2 regions of the Niveispirillum sp. KHB5.9 genome follow, and region 1 is predicted to be linked to the other one. Evidence: riboswitches for the same ligand, from Rfam matches in the RefSeq annotation. Region 1 holds a riboswitch; the other holds the start of a gene.
What was found. A riboswitch is a leader RNA that binds a small molecule or an ion and turns the genes downstream of it on or off. The one in region 1 is predicted to bind cobalamin.
Positions count from the first base shown of each region.

Region 2: another riboswitch for cobalamin. It lies ahead of ACM9HJ_RS00035 (TonB-dependent receptor plug domain-containing protein); the one in region 1 lies ahead of ACM9HJ_RS28420 (HupE/UreJ family protein).

Region 1 is NZ_JBLTYX010000029.1:44,355-51,680, reverse strand. It holds gene cobN (cobaltochelatase subunit CobN) at 1-2,373, shown strand, start outside; gene ACM9HJ_RS28425 (DUF1636 family protein) at 2,361-2,738, opposite strand; cobalamin riboswitch at 2,796-3,014, shown strand; gene ACM9HJ_RS28420 (HupE/UreJ family protein) at 3,049-3,666, shown strand; gene ACM9HJ_RS28415 (Crp/Fnr family transcriptional regulator) at 3,657-4,364, opposite strand; gene ACM9HJ_RS28410 (NnrS family protein) at 4,421-5,626, opposite strand; gene ACM9HJ_RS28405 (glycoside hydrolase family 2 TIM barrel-domain containing protein) at 5,819-7,326, shown strand, end outside.
Region 2 is NZ_JBLTYX010000001.1:3,971-11,296, forward strand. It holds gene ACM9HJ_RS00020 (sensor histidine kinase) at 1-1,469, shown strand, start outside; gene ACM9HJ_RS00025 (sigma-54-dependent transcriptional regulator) at 1,472-2,791, shown strand; gene ACM9HJ_RS00030 (FAD-binding oxidoreductase) at 2,912-4,432, shown strand; cobalamin riboswitch at 4,640-4,824, shown strand; gene ACM9HJ_RS00035 (TonB-dependent receptor plug domain-containing protein) at 5,051-6,901, shown strand; gene ACM9HJ_RS00040 (ABC transporter substrate-binding protein) at 6,901-7,326, shown strand, end outside.

The DNA of each region.
Region 1 (7,326 bases):
CTGGCGGATTATCGCCTGCTGGCCGGTGATGGGGTTCGCGGGCGTATCAATGGCACCTGGGGAACTGAGGAAAGTGACCCGCTATTCGCCGGGGACGGGTTCCGCTTCCCCGTTGTCCGCTGCGGCAAAGTGCTGGTGGCGGTGCAGCCATCGCGTGGGCATGGACTGCTTTCCAGCAGCCAGCATCACGATCCCGATACCCCGCCCAGCCATGGCTATCTGGCCTTCCATCTCTGGCTGCGCCAGCGCATCGCCATCCATGCCATGGTGCAGGTGGGGGCGCATGGCACGCTGGAATGGCTGCCGGGCAAGGCGGTGGCGCTGTCGGCGGATTGCTGGCCGGAATTGGCGCTGGGATCGGTGCCCTGCCTCTACCCGTTCGTGTTGAACAATCCGGGTGAGGGGGTGCAGGCTCGCCGCCGGCTGGGGGCCGTGCTGGTCGGGCACCTGCCGCCGCCGCCGATGCCGGCGGGGCTGCATGGCGATCTGGCCGCCCTGGAACAGGCGCTGGATGAGTTCGCGCAGGCGGCCAGCCTGGACCCGCGCCGCCTGCCGCCGCTGCGTGACCGTATCCTGGAACTGGCCTGGGGCACGGGCGTGGCGGCCGATCTGGGCTTCACGCCCGATGCCGATCCGGAATCCATGCTGACGCGGCTGGATGCGCATCTCTGCGATATCAAGGATATGCAGATCGGCGACGGGCTGCATGTCTTCGGCCGCCGGCAGGAGGCGAAGGGCGAGGCAAGGCTGCTGGCCGCCCTTGCCCGCTTCCCGCGCGGACGGGGGGAGGGGGCGGACGCCGCCCTGCCGCCGGCCCTGGCGCTGGATATGGACCTGACCGATGATGTCGGCGCCCTGATGTCGGCCCCGCCGGAGTCGTCATGGATACAAGGGATACCCATGGCGTTGGGCGCCTGGGTGGAGGGTGTGCCCCTGACCTGCGGCCGGGTGCGGGCGGGGCTGGAAAGGCTGGCGGCGGCGCTGCTGGACGGTACCGCCCGACCCGATCCCGGCTGGGACCGTGTGCCTTGCATCCTGGCCGGGCTGCATGACCGGATCGCACCACGCATCGCCGCCAGTGCCGATGCGGAGATGGCGGCGCTGCTGGCGGGGCTGGACGGGCGTTTCGTGCGGCCGGGTCCGGGCGGGTCGCCGTCACGCGGCCGGGCCGACACGTTGCCCAGCGGGCGCAACCTGTTTGCACTCGATCCGCGTGCCGTGCCCACGCCCACCGCCTGGGCCCTGGGCTGGAAGGCGGCGGATGGGGTGCTGACCCGGCATTTGCAGGACCAGGGCGATTGGCCCAAGCGGCTGGTGGTCGATTGCTGGGGCAGTCCGGCCCTGCGCACGGGTGGGGAGGATCTGGCCCTGGCCCTGGCGCTGCTGGGCGTGCGCCCCTGCTGGGAGGGGGCGTCGGGCCGGGTGACGGGGATGGAACTGCTGCCGGCCGGAGTGCTAGGCAGACCGCGGGTGGATGTCACCCTGCGCATCTCCGGCCTGTTCCGCGACATGTTTGCCCAGCAGCTGGCGCTGTTCGACCGCGCCGTGGCGGCCGTCGCTGCACTGGCGGAGGGGGAGGACATCAACCCGCTGGCCCTGCATGTGCGGCGGGAGGCGGGGGATCTGGTGGCAACGGGCCTGCCGGTGGATGTGGCCGAACGGCACGCGACGGCGCGTATCTTCGGTGCGGCGGCCGGTGCCTATGACGGGGCCGTGGGCGCGCTGATCGCCGATGGCGGCTGGCATGGACGGTCGGAACTGGGGGCCTCCTATCTGGATGGTTCCTGTCATGCCTATGGGCAAGGGCTGGACGGTGTACCACTGCCCCTGCAATGGCGCCGGCGGGTACAGGGCAGCGACGCCCTGGTGCATGCCCAGGACCATCACGACAATGATATCCTGAACAATGACGGCATGATCGCGTTCGAGGGCGGGTTCGCGGCGGCGGCGGAAAGTCTGGGAGCCGATCCGGCCATTTACCATCTTGATACTGCGGACTCCGAACGAACTACGGTGCGGACCCTGGTGGAGGAAGTGACGCGAACCCTGCGCGGCCGCGCCGCCAACCCGCGCTGGATCGCCGCCATGACGCGCCATGGCTATGCCGGAGCGGCGGAGATGGCGGTGGCCGTGGACAGCGCCTTCGCGCTCGCCGCCCTGGCCGGCGCCGTGCGGTCGCACCAGTTCGACCTGTTGTTCGATGCCTATGTGGCCGATGTCGCGGTGTCGGATTTCCTGCGAGCGGAGAACCCGGCGGCAGCCGGGCACATCGCAACCCGGCTGGAGGAAGCCATGCGCCGCGGCCTCTGGCATCCGCGCCGCAACAGCACACGCGCCGATCTGACCCGGTTGAAGGCCGGTTACGGTGACTGAAGCGGCGGCAGGCGGGCGATAAGGCCTTTTTTCAGGGCCGGCGGTCGCTCGCGCCAGGGCAGCAGCCCGTCCGTCGATACCGCCAGCAGGCGGGCGGCGGCCAGCAGGTCGGCGGGGCCGGTGACGGGATCGATTTCCCCGAACAGATATTGCCAGCGCCCGGCACATTGCAGCGCCACCGAGGGGCCGCGATTGCAATTGCCCAGGCAATCCACCACCTGCACCGCAACGTCACCGGGCTCCACCGCACACAGGCCCTGGGACAGCACCACACCCGGCCGCTGTTCGGGGGGCAGGTCGGGATTGCTTCCCCGGCAGGACCGGCAGACAGAAACGGTGGGGCGGGGGGCGTTCGGGTCGGTCATGGGCCGGCAATAGACCGGTGGCACTCCCGCTTGTCAACCATGCCGGGTCCGGTCCATAGTGCCGCCGCTTCCAACGGTTGCCGGTTTCAATACCGGCATGAAAAGGGAACGCGGGACGGGCCGGACCTCCACCAGCCTTGCGCCGCGGCTGCCCCCGCAACTGTGAGCGGCGAGCATCATGTCCATCATGCCACTGGCCCCTTCAAGGCCGGGAAGGCGGATCGGGTGCGCCATCAGCCGCAAGCCAGGAGACCTGCCGGTGGAACCATAGCCAAGACCGTCCTCGGAGGGAGGACGCAAAGGAGGAAGTATGTCGCTTCTGTTCCGCCGCGCCACGGCCTGCGGCGCCGCCTTGTCCAGTGTCGTCCTGGCTGCCAGCCCGGCCTTCGCCCATCACATGATGGATGGCGAAATGCCCGCCACCTTCACCCAGGGTCTGCTGTCCGGCCTGGGCCATCCGATCATCGGGCCGGACCATCTGGCCTTCATCCTGGCCGCCGGTCTGGCCGTGGCCGTTGCCCGGCTGCCCCTGATGCTGCCGGTGCTGTTCGTGGCCTTGTCCTGCCTGGGCGTGGGCGTGCATGTCGCAGGCATGAACCTGCCGGCGGCAGAGATCGTCGTGGGCCTGTCGGTGCTGGTGGCCGGCGGGGCGATCGCCAGCGGCCGGGCCCTGCCCGTGGCGGCCTGGGCCGTGCTGTTCGCGATTGCCGGCCTGTTCCATGGCTACGCTTACGGTGAGTCGATCTTCGGGGCGGAGACGACGCCGATCGTGGTCTACCTGCTGGGGCTGGCGGTGATCCAGTCGGTGATCGCGCTGGGTGCGGCGCTGCTGCTGCGTCACCGCGCTTGGATCGCCGGCAAGCTGCCGCGCCTGCTGGGCGGGGCGGTTGCCCTGGTCGGGCTGGCGGCGTTGGCCGGTCAGGTCTGAGCGGGCAAGTCTTCCGCGATGGCGACAAGCGCCTCGGCTTTCACCACCACGATATGCTGACGCGCGCCGGCGGTGACGCCGGCACTTTCCCAGGCGGACAGGATGCGGCTGACCGTGTGCAGGGTGGTGCCGGTCAGCTCCGCCAGATCCTGGCGGGTGAGGGGGAAGTCGATCTCCACCCCGACTTCCACCGCCCGCCCGGCCTGCCGCGCCAACCGCAGCAGCGTATAGGCGACGCGGCGTTCCACCCGCTGGGTGGATAATTGCCTGACGCGGGTGTGCATATCTTCCAGCCGGTTGCCCAGCATAGCCATGGTGTTCAGGGCGATGCGCGGGTGGGCCAGCATCAGTGCCTTCATGCTGTCCACCGACCAGACCAGTTCCACGCTGTCGGTGACGGCGATGGCGTCGCCGGGATATCCGGACAGGAACATGGCGAGCGTGCCATACATCTCCCCCGGCCCCACGAACTGCACCACCACCTGCTGCCCGTCGGGACCGGTCTGCTGGATCTTGATGCGCCCGTCGATCAGGGCGTGGCAGGTGGTGGCCACGTCGCCCTGCTTGAAGACGATGCTGCCCTTGGGCACCAGCCGCGCCTGGCCCTGCGCCATCACCGCGCCCAGGACCTGTTCATCCAGGCCCGCGAACATCTGCATGGCGCGCAGCAGGGAAGGATCGGGCTTGGGCTTTTCCATGGGGTCATCATACCGGCTTGCGGAAGCGGCCAGCATAGACGAAACGCCATGGGCTTTCACCCTGGCCGACCATCGGCGCGCGGCAGGACCAGGATCGGAGCATAGACCAGCAGGTAAAGCCCGAAAGCCGCCAGCCAGCAGGTGCCGGCGATGGCATGGGCCAGCATCGGGTCGGGCAGGACGGGTGCCGCCACCCGCACGCCCGCCGCCAGCGTCAGCAGCAGATAGGTCGCCACCGTGGGCCTTGCCGCCACGATATCGCGGCCGGTATGGCCCAGTGCCGCGCGCGACATCACGGCCAGGATCATGGTGGCGAAGGCGCCCGCCGTGATGGCATGCGTCCAGGCCTGCCCCAGCCCGATCCCCACCAGCAGCCAGGCCGCCTTTAGCAGCAGCCCCACCGGTATCCAGGCATAGGCCAGGTGCAGCACCCACAGGATCGGCTGGCCCAGGGTCTTCAGCCCATGCCAGCGCGACAGGCGCAGCCCATGGGCGATGGCGGCCACCAGGGCGGCGATGCCGGGCAGGATACCGTCAGGCTGCACCATGTCGGCCACGACCATCAGCACGATGCCGGCCAGCGCCGCCCTGTCGACCCAGCCGAAGGGGGCGATCTCCACGGGTCGTCCGATCCGGCGCAGGGCGCTGCTGGTGAAGGAGGGGACGATGCGGCCACCGATCAGCGACACCATCAGCAACACCATGCCGATGCCCAGCGCCTTGCCATGGGTCCAGGCCCCCGCCAGCAGGTTCAGCCGGTCCAGGTGGTAGAGCGCTCCGGCCACCGTCAGGAACCCCAGCAACAACACCAGCACATAATTGCGCTTCGTCCGCGCCTTGATGATCGACGGCAGGACCAGGGCGGCCAGGGAAGGGAAGAAGGCCAGATCGATGATCGCGGCCGGTACCGCCGGCAGCGGCGCCAGCGGGTTCAGCGCCAGCCGGCCGGCCAGCCACAGGCCGGCCAAGGCCATCAGCCGTCCGCCGGCAAAGCCGCGCTCCCCCGTCCAGTTCGGCACCGCCGTCAGCAGGAAGCCGGCGATGGCGGCCGCAGCGAAGCCGAACAGCATCTCATGCGCATGCCAGGCCACGGGATCGCCCAGCCCCTGTGGCCTGGCACCGGTGCGCAACACGATCAGCCACGAGGTGACGGCGGCCACGGCATGCAGCCCCGCCGCCAGGAAGAAGGGCCGGAACCCATAGGCGAAAAGCGCCAGCCGGGCGGGCGGTGGAGACGAGATATCTTCAAAACGGGCGGACATTCCGGGGCCTCGGGGGCTATAAGGACAAGCCCCATCCTAGGCCGGGACGCATCGATCGAATTTGCGCCAGCGCAAACAGAATCATGCGGGCGGGGAACGGTTGGGACCCGTCGGCATCATTTCTGTTGCCAAAAATTATCATACTAATCATACCCAGGTAACGATCTCAGATAATCAATTCGGGGGGAGATGATGTCGCGTTCCGCATACCTGTCCGGTCTGGCCCTGGCCGTCGGTTTCGCCACCGGAGCCTATGCTGCGCCGGAGCCCAAGGTGGAGCCGGTGCAGATCGATCCCTCCCGCCCCGATTGGGAGAACCCGGTGGTCAATGAACGCGGCCGCCTGCCGGCCAGCGCCACCATGTTCCCGTATGAGACGCGGGAAGCGGCATTGGCCGGCAACCGGGCGGCATCGGCGCGGCATCTGTCGCTGGACGGGCTGTGGAAGTTCAACTTCTCCCCCTCCGCCCTGGCGCTGCCCGCCGGGTTCGAGAAGCCGGATTACGACGTCTCCGCCTGGAAGGAGATCAAGGTGCCGGCCATGTGGCAGGCCGAAGGGTACGATCAGGCGCGTTTCAACAATGTGATCTATCCCCACCCGCCCAACCGGCCGCTGATCCCGCATGAGATGAACAGTGTCGGCTCCTACCGTCGCGATTTCGACCTGCCGGCAATCTGGGACAGGCAGGATGTCATCCTGCATATCGGTGCCGCCGGTGCCGCCTATTATGTCTGGGTCAACGGGCAGAAGGTGGGTTACGCAGAGGACAGCAAGCTTCCCAGCGAATTCGACGTCACCCGCTTCCTGAAGCCCGGTCGCAACATGGTGGCCATCCAGGTGTTCCGCTGGTCCGACGGTTCATACCTGGAGGATCAGGATTTCTGGCGGGTATCGGGGATCGAACGCTCCGTCCGGCTGGTTGCCGCACCCAAGACCCGTGTCCGCGACCTGTTCGTGCGCGCCGGCCTGGACAAGGATTATCGCGACGGCATCCTGTCCGTCGATGTCGCCATCACCCCGTCGCAGCAGACTTCCACGGCGCGCGTTACCCTGTTCGATGGCGGGCGGGAAGTGCTGGTCAAGCAGGTGAGGGTCGGGTCGGGCAAGGCGGAACGCACCGTCACCTTGAACGCGACCGTGCCGGGGGTGAAGTCCTGGACGGCGGAGACGCCCAACCTCTATACCGCCCTGGTCGAGTTGCTGGACGCGCAGGGCCGCGTGCTGCAGGCCACGCCGCAGCGTGTCGGCTTCCGCACCGTGGAAATCCGGGACGGTCAGGTGAAGGTGAATGGCAAGCCCATCACCATCCGCGGCGTGAACCGGCATGAACATGATCCGGAGACGTTCCACATCATCTCCGAAGAGAGCATGCGCCGCGACATCGAACTGATGAAGCAGAACAATTTCAACGCGGTGCGCACCTCGCACTATCCCAACGATCCGCGCTGGTACGAACTGGCCGATGAGTACGGCCTCTACGTCATGGGCGAGGCGAATATCGAGAGCCACGCCTATATGGATTATGCCAACAAGAACCCGGAATTGCGGGAGAAGCTGCAGATCGGTTTCGATCCCGCCTGGGATCAGGCCCATATCGACCGCGTGGTCAACATGGTGGAGCGGGACAAGAACCATCCCTCTATCATCTTCTGGTCGCTGGGCAACGAGGCGGGAATCGGTCCGGCGTTTGAGAAGGCCGC
Region 2 (7,326 bases), on a different contig from region 1:
TGGAGCAGATCGCCGAGCGGACGGGGGCGGCGGCTTTGTACCTGATGGATACGGGGGGTACGACCCTGGCGGCCAGCAACTGGCGCCAGACGGACAGTTTCGTGGGGCGCAATTTCGCCTATCGCCCCTATTTCCGCGAGGCGCTGGCCGGCGGGTCCGGTCGCTTCTATGGCATCGGCACCACCAGCCGGGAGCCCGGCCATTATTTCGCCCGCGCGCTGGAGGAGGGCGGCCTGACGCTGGGCATCACGGTGGTCAAGGTGTCGCTGGCGCCGGTGGAGAAATCCTGGGCCGGGCTGTCGGACCGCATCCTGGTGGTGGATGGCAATGGCGTGGTCATCCTGTCCTCCGTGCCCGACTGGACCTTCCGCACGCTGGCGCCGCTGTCGGATGCGGAGAAGGTGCGGCTGGCCGATACAAGGCAATATGAGAGCGTGGAACTGCATGAGCTGGGCTGGCGGCCGCGCGCCGACGGCACCGTCATGCTGGCCGGCGCGCCGGCGCGCTATCTGGCCAGCGACAGCAGGGTGGAGGGCACGCCCTGGCGGCTTTACCTGCTGTCCAGCCTGGACGGCGTTGCCATGGCCCGGGATATCGGGCGGGTCGGCGGGGCGGGGGTGGCGGCACTCTGCCTGCTGGGCTGGCTTTACTGGCGGCAGCGGCGGCGCACGCGGCTGGCCTGGCGGCGGTCGGCGGAAGCGCTGGAGCTGGAGGTGGCGGCGCGCACGGCGGAGCTGGTTTCCGCCAATGACGATCTGCGCCGGGCCCAGGATGATCTGGTGCAGGCGGCCAAACTGGCGGCCCTGGGCCAGCTGTCGGCCGGCATCACGCATGAGCTGAACCAGCCGCTGGCGGCCTTGCGCACCTTTTCCGACAATGCCGCCGCCTTTCTGGGGCGCGGCAAGCTGGATCGGGTGGCGGAGAATCTGGGGCATATCGCGGCGCTGACCGAGCGCATGGCCAGGATCACCGGGCAGCTGCGCACTTTCGCCCGGCGGTCGGAGAACCGGCCGGAGGATGTGCCGTTGGCGCGCGCCATCGACAATGCCCTGACCATCCTGGCGGAAAAAGTGCGGCGGCTGGGGGCGGAGATGGAGATCGCATTGCCGGCGGGCCTGACCGTCCGCTGCGACGCGCTGCGGCTGGAACAGGTGCTGGTCAACCTGATCGGCAATGCCCTGGATGCCGTGGCGGGGCGGGAGGTGCGGCTTGTGCGGGTGACGGGGGAGATGCTGGACGAGCGGGTGACGCTGCGCGTCGCCGATACCGGTCCGGGCATCGCGGATGAGCATATGCCACACCTGTTCGAACCATTCTTCACCACCAAGCCACAGGGTCTGGGCCTTGGCCTGGGGCTGGTGATTTCGGCCGGCATCATCCGCGACCATGATGGTAGTCTAACCGCCGGCAACGGGCCGGAGGGGGGCGCTGTGTTCGTCATCGACCTGCCGGCGGGGGAAGGGGAGTGAGCATGGGGCGCATCCTGCTGGTGGAGGATGATGACGCCGTCCGCCTGGGCGTGGAACAGGCGCTGGAACTGGCCGACCTGCCCGCCACCTGCTTCGCCGCCGCCGAACCGGCGCTGGATGCGCTGAAGCAAGGCGGGGCCGACCTGCTGGTCACCGATGTGCGCCTGCCGGGGATGGATGGGCTGGCGCTGCTGAAATCGGCTTTGCAGGTCGATGCCGGGCTGCCGGTGATCCTGATGACCGGGCATGGCGACATCGCCATGGCGGTGGGCGCCATGCGTGACGGCGCCTATGATTTCATCGAGAAGCCGTTCGCGTCCGACCGGCTGGTCGCCACGGTGGTACGGGCGCTGGAAAAGCGGCTTCTGTCGGCGGAGGTGGGCGCGCTGCGCCAGGAACTGGCGCGTCAGGATGGGCTGGATGCCGCCCTGCTGGGACGGTCGGCCCCGATGCTGGCGGTGAAGAAGCTGATCCGGCAGGTGGCGGATACCGGTGCCGACATCCTGATCCTGGGCGAGACGGGCAGCGGCAAGGAGATGGTGGCCAGGGCCCTGCACCAGTTCTCATCCCGCGCCTCCAAGCCGTTCGTCGCCATCAATTGCGGGGCGATCCCCGACAGCATGGTGGAAAGCGAGCTGTTCGGGCATGAGGCTGGCGCCTTCACCGGCGCGGCCAAGACTCGCATCGGCAAGCTGGAATTCGCCGATGGCGGCACCGTGTTCCTGGACGAGATCGAGAGCATGCCGCTGGCAGCCCAGGTGAAGCTGCTGCGGGTTTTGCAGGACCGCAAGGTCGAGCGGCTGGGTTCCAACCGGTCGATCGCTCTGGATATCCGTTTCGTGGCGGCGACGAAGGAGGATCTGGGGGCGCTGTCGCGGCAGGGACGGTTTCGCGAGGATCTGTATTTCCGCCTGAACGTCGTGCCCCTGACCCTGCCGCCGCTGCGCGACCGGCGCGAGGATGTGGGCATGCTGCTGGACCATTTCCTGCTGGCCGCCGGCGACCGGCTGGGACGGGCGCCGGTGGTGGTGCCGGCGGCCGACCGCCAGGCGCTGCTGGCCCATCGCTGGCCGGGCAATGTTCGCGAGCTGCGCAATGTCGCCGACCGCATGGCCCTGGGCCTGCCGGCGCTGCTGGGTGGTGTGCCGGGTGAGGTGGGATTGGCGGCCCAGGTGGAGGCGTTCGAGCGGCAGCTGATCAGCGCCGCCCTGGCCGACCACAAGGGCGATGTCGCGGCGGCGGCGGAGACGCTGGCGGTGCCGCGGAAAACGCTCTACGACAAGCTGAAGCGTTTCGGGGTCGAAATAGATGATTTTCGATAATTGTCATCATTCCGGATTCAAAATAATACTTTAGCGCGAAAATGACCACAACCCCGCGTTGACGGGATTGGCATATGCCCATATAAACCTGAACGATAATATGTTCGGGGGAGAGGCATCATGCTGCAGAATGTTGTGCCGTCGCGCCGCAATTTCCTGGTGGGGTTGGGGAAGTTCGCGGCGGTGGCGCCGCTGGTCCCGTCGCTGCCCTGGGCAGCGACGGCACTGGCCGCCACACCGCGCGATGCCTGTCCGCCGCCATCGGCCTGGAAGGACCTGGCGGCCCAGGTCAGCGGCGGGGTGCTGACGCCACTGGACCCGTTCTTCGGTGATGTCTGCCGGCCCAACAATCTGCGCTACGGCACCTTGCCCATGGGCATCGCCCGCTGTCTGAAGACGGAGGATGTGCAGGCCGCCATCCGCTGGGTCAAGCAGCAGGGGCTGCCCTTCCGCGTGCGGTCGGGCGGGCATAATTATGCCGGATATTCGGCCACCAATGGCCTGCTGATCGACATGTCGCTGATGGCGGGTGTCGAGGTTCTGGACAAGAAGAACGGCATCGTCCGGGTCAAGGGCGGCACCATCAATTCCCTGGTCTATAAGGAGCTGGAACGGTTGGGCCGTACCATCACCCATGGCCGCTGCGACGCGGTGGGGGCGGCGGGGTTCCTGCTGGGTGGCGGCATCGGTTTCAACATGCGCCGCTACGGGGTGGCATCCGACCTGCTGCGGTCCACGTCGCTGGTCACCGCCGACGGGGAACGCCATGAGGCCGATGACAAGCAGGACAGCGGCCTCTATTGGGCCTGCCGGGGCGGAGCCGGGGGCAATTTCGGCATCAATACCGACTTCACCCTGCAGACCTTTCCCGTCGATACGGTGTCGGTCTGTCAACTGACCTGGACCAAGGACCAGGCCGGGGTGGTGTATGACCTGCTGCAGCGGCTGCCGGCGGCGCCCGACAGTTTCGGCAGCAAAATCAACATCACCCTGCCCAGCATCCAGCAGCGGTGCCAGGGTGTGGGCAGCAACGTGTCGATCCTGGCGCAGCTGCACAAGACCAAGGGCACCAGTCTGAAGCAGATATTCGGCCCCCTGTGGGAACGTGCCGACAAGCGCACCGTGCACGAGGACATCCCCTATTGGGTGGCCCAGGATTTCCTGTCGGAAGAGACCTTCCCTTATTATTATCAGGAGAAATCCAGCTACATGCATTCCGCCCGCATCACCCGCGCGGCGGTGGATGCGATGTTCGAGGCGGCGAAGGCCATGCCCGGCACCTCCATGCCCGTGGCGTTCAAGTTCTTCCAGACGGGCGGGGTCATCAATGATGTGAAACCCGACGCCACGGCTTACGTCCATCGCGGCTACGACTGGCTGTTCTCGGTGGAAATGAACTGGTGGCAGACGTCCGATCCGCAGGGGCTGATCGACGAGAACCTGGCCTGGCAGAAGGATTTCTACGCCCTGGCCAACAAGACCTGTTCGGCGATCGGCGCCTATCAGAACTTCCCCGACCCGACCCTGGATGACTGGGCCGGCGCCTATTACGGCGCCAACTATACCCGCCTGCGCGAAGTGAAGAAGCAGGTCGATCCGGACAGCTTCTTCAATTACGGGCAGGGTATTAAACCCATTTAAAGGCTCCCTCAGTCGCCGGGCGCCGCCATCCGGCGGCTTGGCTACGCCGCACGTGCGGCGCGGCGGCGATCGCCGCCGACCTGATCCCAATGACCCAGCTCATCGGGATCAGGAGAGGGTAGCCTCTTCCACGGTCCATGCCGCCCCCACGGGGGTGGCATGCCGGGCGTCGATAAGGGTTCCCTTGCGCCCCCTTCGCAGGCGCGGTAAGACCCGTTCATCGATGGTTCCCCTTGCAAAAGGGGTGAAAAGGGAATGCGGTTAAATTCCGCGGCTGCCCCCGCAACTGTAAGCGGTTAGCGAAGCCCGACATGGCCACTGGGAAACTGGGAAGGCCGGGCTGACGCTGTGACCCGCGAGCCAGGAGACCTGCCATCGGCAATGCGTCGCGCGGCCATTGGGCGGGGTGCCCCGATGGGACGGTTTACCGTTTCGCGCCGGCGCTTCCGAGGGAGTGCGCGGGTGGAACGGCTTTGTAGAAAGGGCCTGCTTCAGGCCATCGCCAGGACCAGATAACGGTGTGAAGGCAGGTGTTCCCGGCAATGGGGGCGCTGTCGATGCCGGCTGCATGCGCATCCTCCGGATTCGTCAGAAAAAGAACGGATCGGAGTCTTAGAAGTGAGCCGAATTAACCTTTTCCGCGCCACCCTGCTGGGTGCCGCCGCCATCCTGTCCGCCACGGCCGCCCTGGCCGAGCCGACCCAGGTGGCAGAGATCATCGTCACCGCCAACAAGGTGCCGACGGCACAGGCGCGCGTGGGCAGCACCGTCAATGTCATCGACAGTGCCGAGATCGAGCGCCGGCAGCAGGTGCAGGCCATCGACCTGCTGAAGCGCCTGCCGGGCGTGTCCATCTCCCGCAATGGCGGGTTGGGCAGTACCTCTACCGTCCGCCTGCGCGGATCGGAAGCCGGCATGGTCAAGGTGCTGATCGACGGCGTGGAAGTGAACGACGCGTCGGGTGCGAACAACGAGTTCGACTTCAACAGCCTGATGACCGGCGATATCGAGAAGATCGAGGTGCTGAAAGGCCCGCAGAGCGCGCTTTACGGCAATGACGCCATGGCCGGCGTGATCAATTTTATCACCCGTCGCGGCGAAGGCGAGACCAGGATTCGCGGCACCATCGAAGGCGGTTCCTATGGCACGTTCCGCCAGCAGGCCACGCTGACCGGCGGCACCGAACAGGCCGATTACGCCCTGTCGGCATCCAACCTGTCCACCGATGGCTTCTCCCGCACCTTCGTGGGTGACGAGAAGGACGGCACCGATGCCCGCTCCGTCAGCGGCCGCGTCGGTTTCCAGGCCAGCGAGATCCTGCGCTTCGACCTGAATGCCGGCTGGTCCTGGCTGGACACCGAATTCGATCCGTTCGGCGGCGACGGCCCGTCGGACCAGGAGAAGGAGACGTGGCAGGTGCGAGGGAGCACCAGCCTGTCGCTGCTGGATGGCAAGTTCGAGAACAGCCTGGCCGCCAGCTATGCCAGCACTGACCGCGATTTCGACGAGCCCACGGGCTTCTACCGCTTCTCCACCTTCGACAGCCGCCGCAAGGCGCTGGATTATCAGGGCAACCTGCATGTCCGGACCAAGGACATCGCCACCATCGGCCTGTCGGTGGATGAGGAGGATGCCAAGACCACCAACACGGCGGGTACCGCCACGACCACCGGCCTGGATGACAGCGTCACCACCAAGTCGGCCTTCGCCCAGTATCAGGCGGCCCTGACCGACGATCTGACCGTCACCCTGGGCGGCCGCATCGATGATCATGAACAGTTCGGCACCGAGGGCACCTGGCGCGCCACGGGTGCGTACGAGGTCCCGGCCACGGGCACCATCCTGCGCGCCTCCTATGGCACCGCCAACAAGGCGCCGACGCTGTACCAGCTCTACGACCCGTTCTATGGCAATACCAGCCTGAAGGCGGAAGAGGGCAAGGGCGTGGATGCCGGCTTCGAACAGCCGCTGCTGGATGGCAAGGTCAGCTTCGGCGCCAGCCTGTTCCGCAATGTCTATGACAATATGATCGCGTTCTCCAACGGCTATATCAACGTGGCCAAGGCGCGGACCAAGGGTGTGGAGCTGACCTTCCAGGCGCAGCCCATCGACAGCGTGCTGATCCAGGCCAATTACACGTATCTGGAGGCCAAGGACCGCCGCACGGGCCGTGACCTGCCGCGCCGTCCGCAGGACACGATCAACGCATCGGTGGACTGGACCGTCGCCCAGGGCATCGATCTGGGGGCTGCCCTGCGCTATGCCGGCAAGCAGCGTGATACGGCGTCCGCCACCTCGCCCATCCTGGACGAATACACCGTCGTGGACTTCACCGCCCGCTGGGCCGTGCTGGATAATCTCAGCCTGTTCGGCCGGGTGGAGAACCTGTTCGATGAGGATTACCAGGAGGTTCGCACCTATCGTGCGCCGGGCCGGTCGGCCTTTGGCGGTGTGACGGTGACGTTCTGATGCGGACCGGCGTCGCCCTTCTGCTGGCGGCCCTTGTGGCCTCCCCGGTGGGGGCGGCGCCGGCTTCTCGCGTAGTCTCCTTATCGCTCTGCGCCGATCAGTTCCTGCTGGCGCTGGGGGCCCGCGACCAGATCGCGGGCCTGACGCGGCTGGCGGGCGATGAGCATCTGTCGCCCTATGCGGCGCAGGCCGAGGGCATCGCCACCCATGACGGGACGGCGGAAGCGGTGCTGATGCTGAAGCCCGATCTTGTGGTGGCCGGCGGCTATTCCCGCGCCCAGACGGTGGGCATGCTGGAAAGGCTGGGTGTGCCGATCCTGAAGCTGAAATCGGCGCAGCGGCTGGACGAGATCCCGGCGCAGATCGAACAGGTGGCCAAGGCCCTGGGCAAGGAGGCCGAGGGCAAGCGGCTGGCCGATGATCTG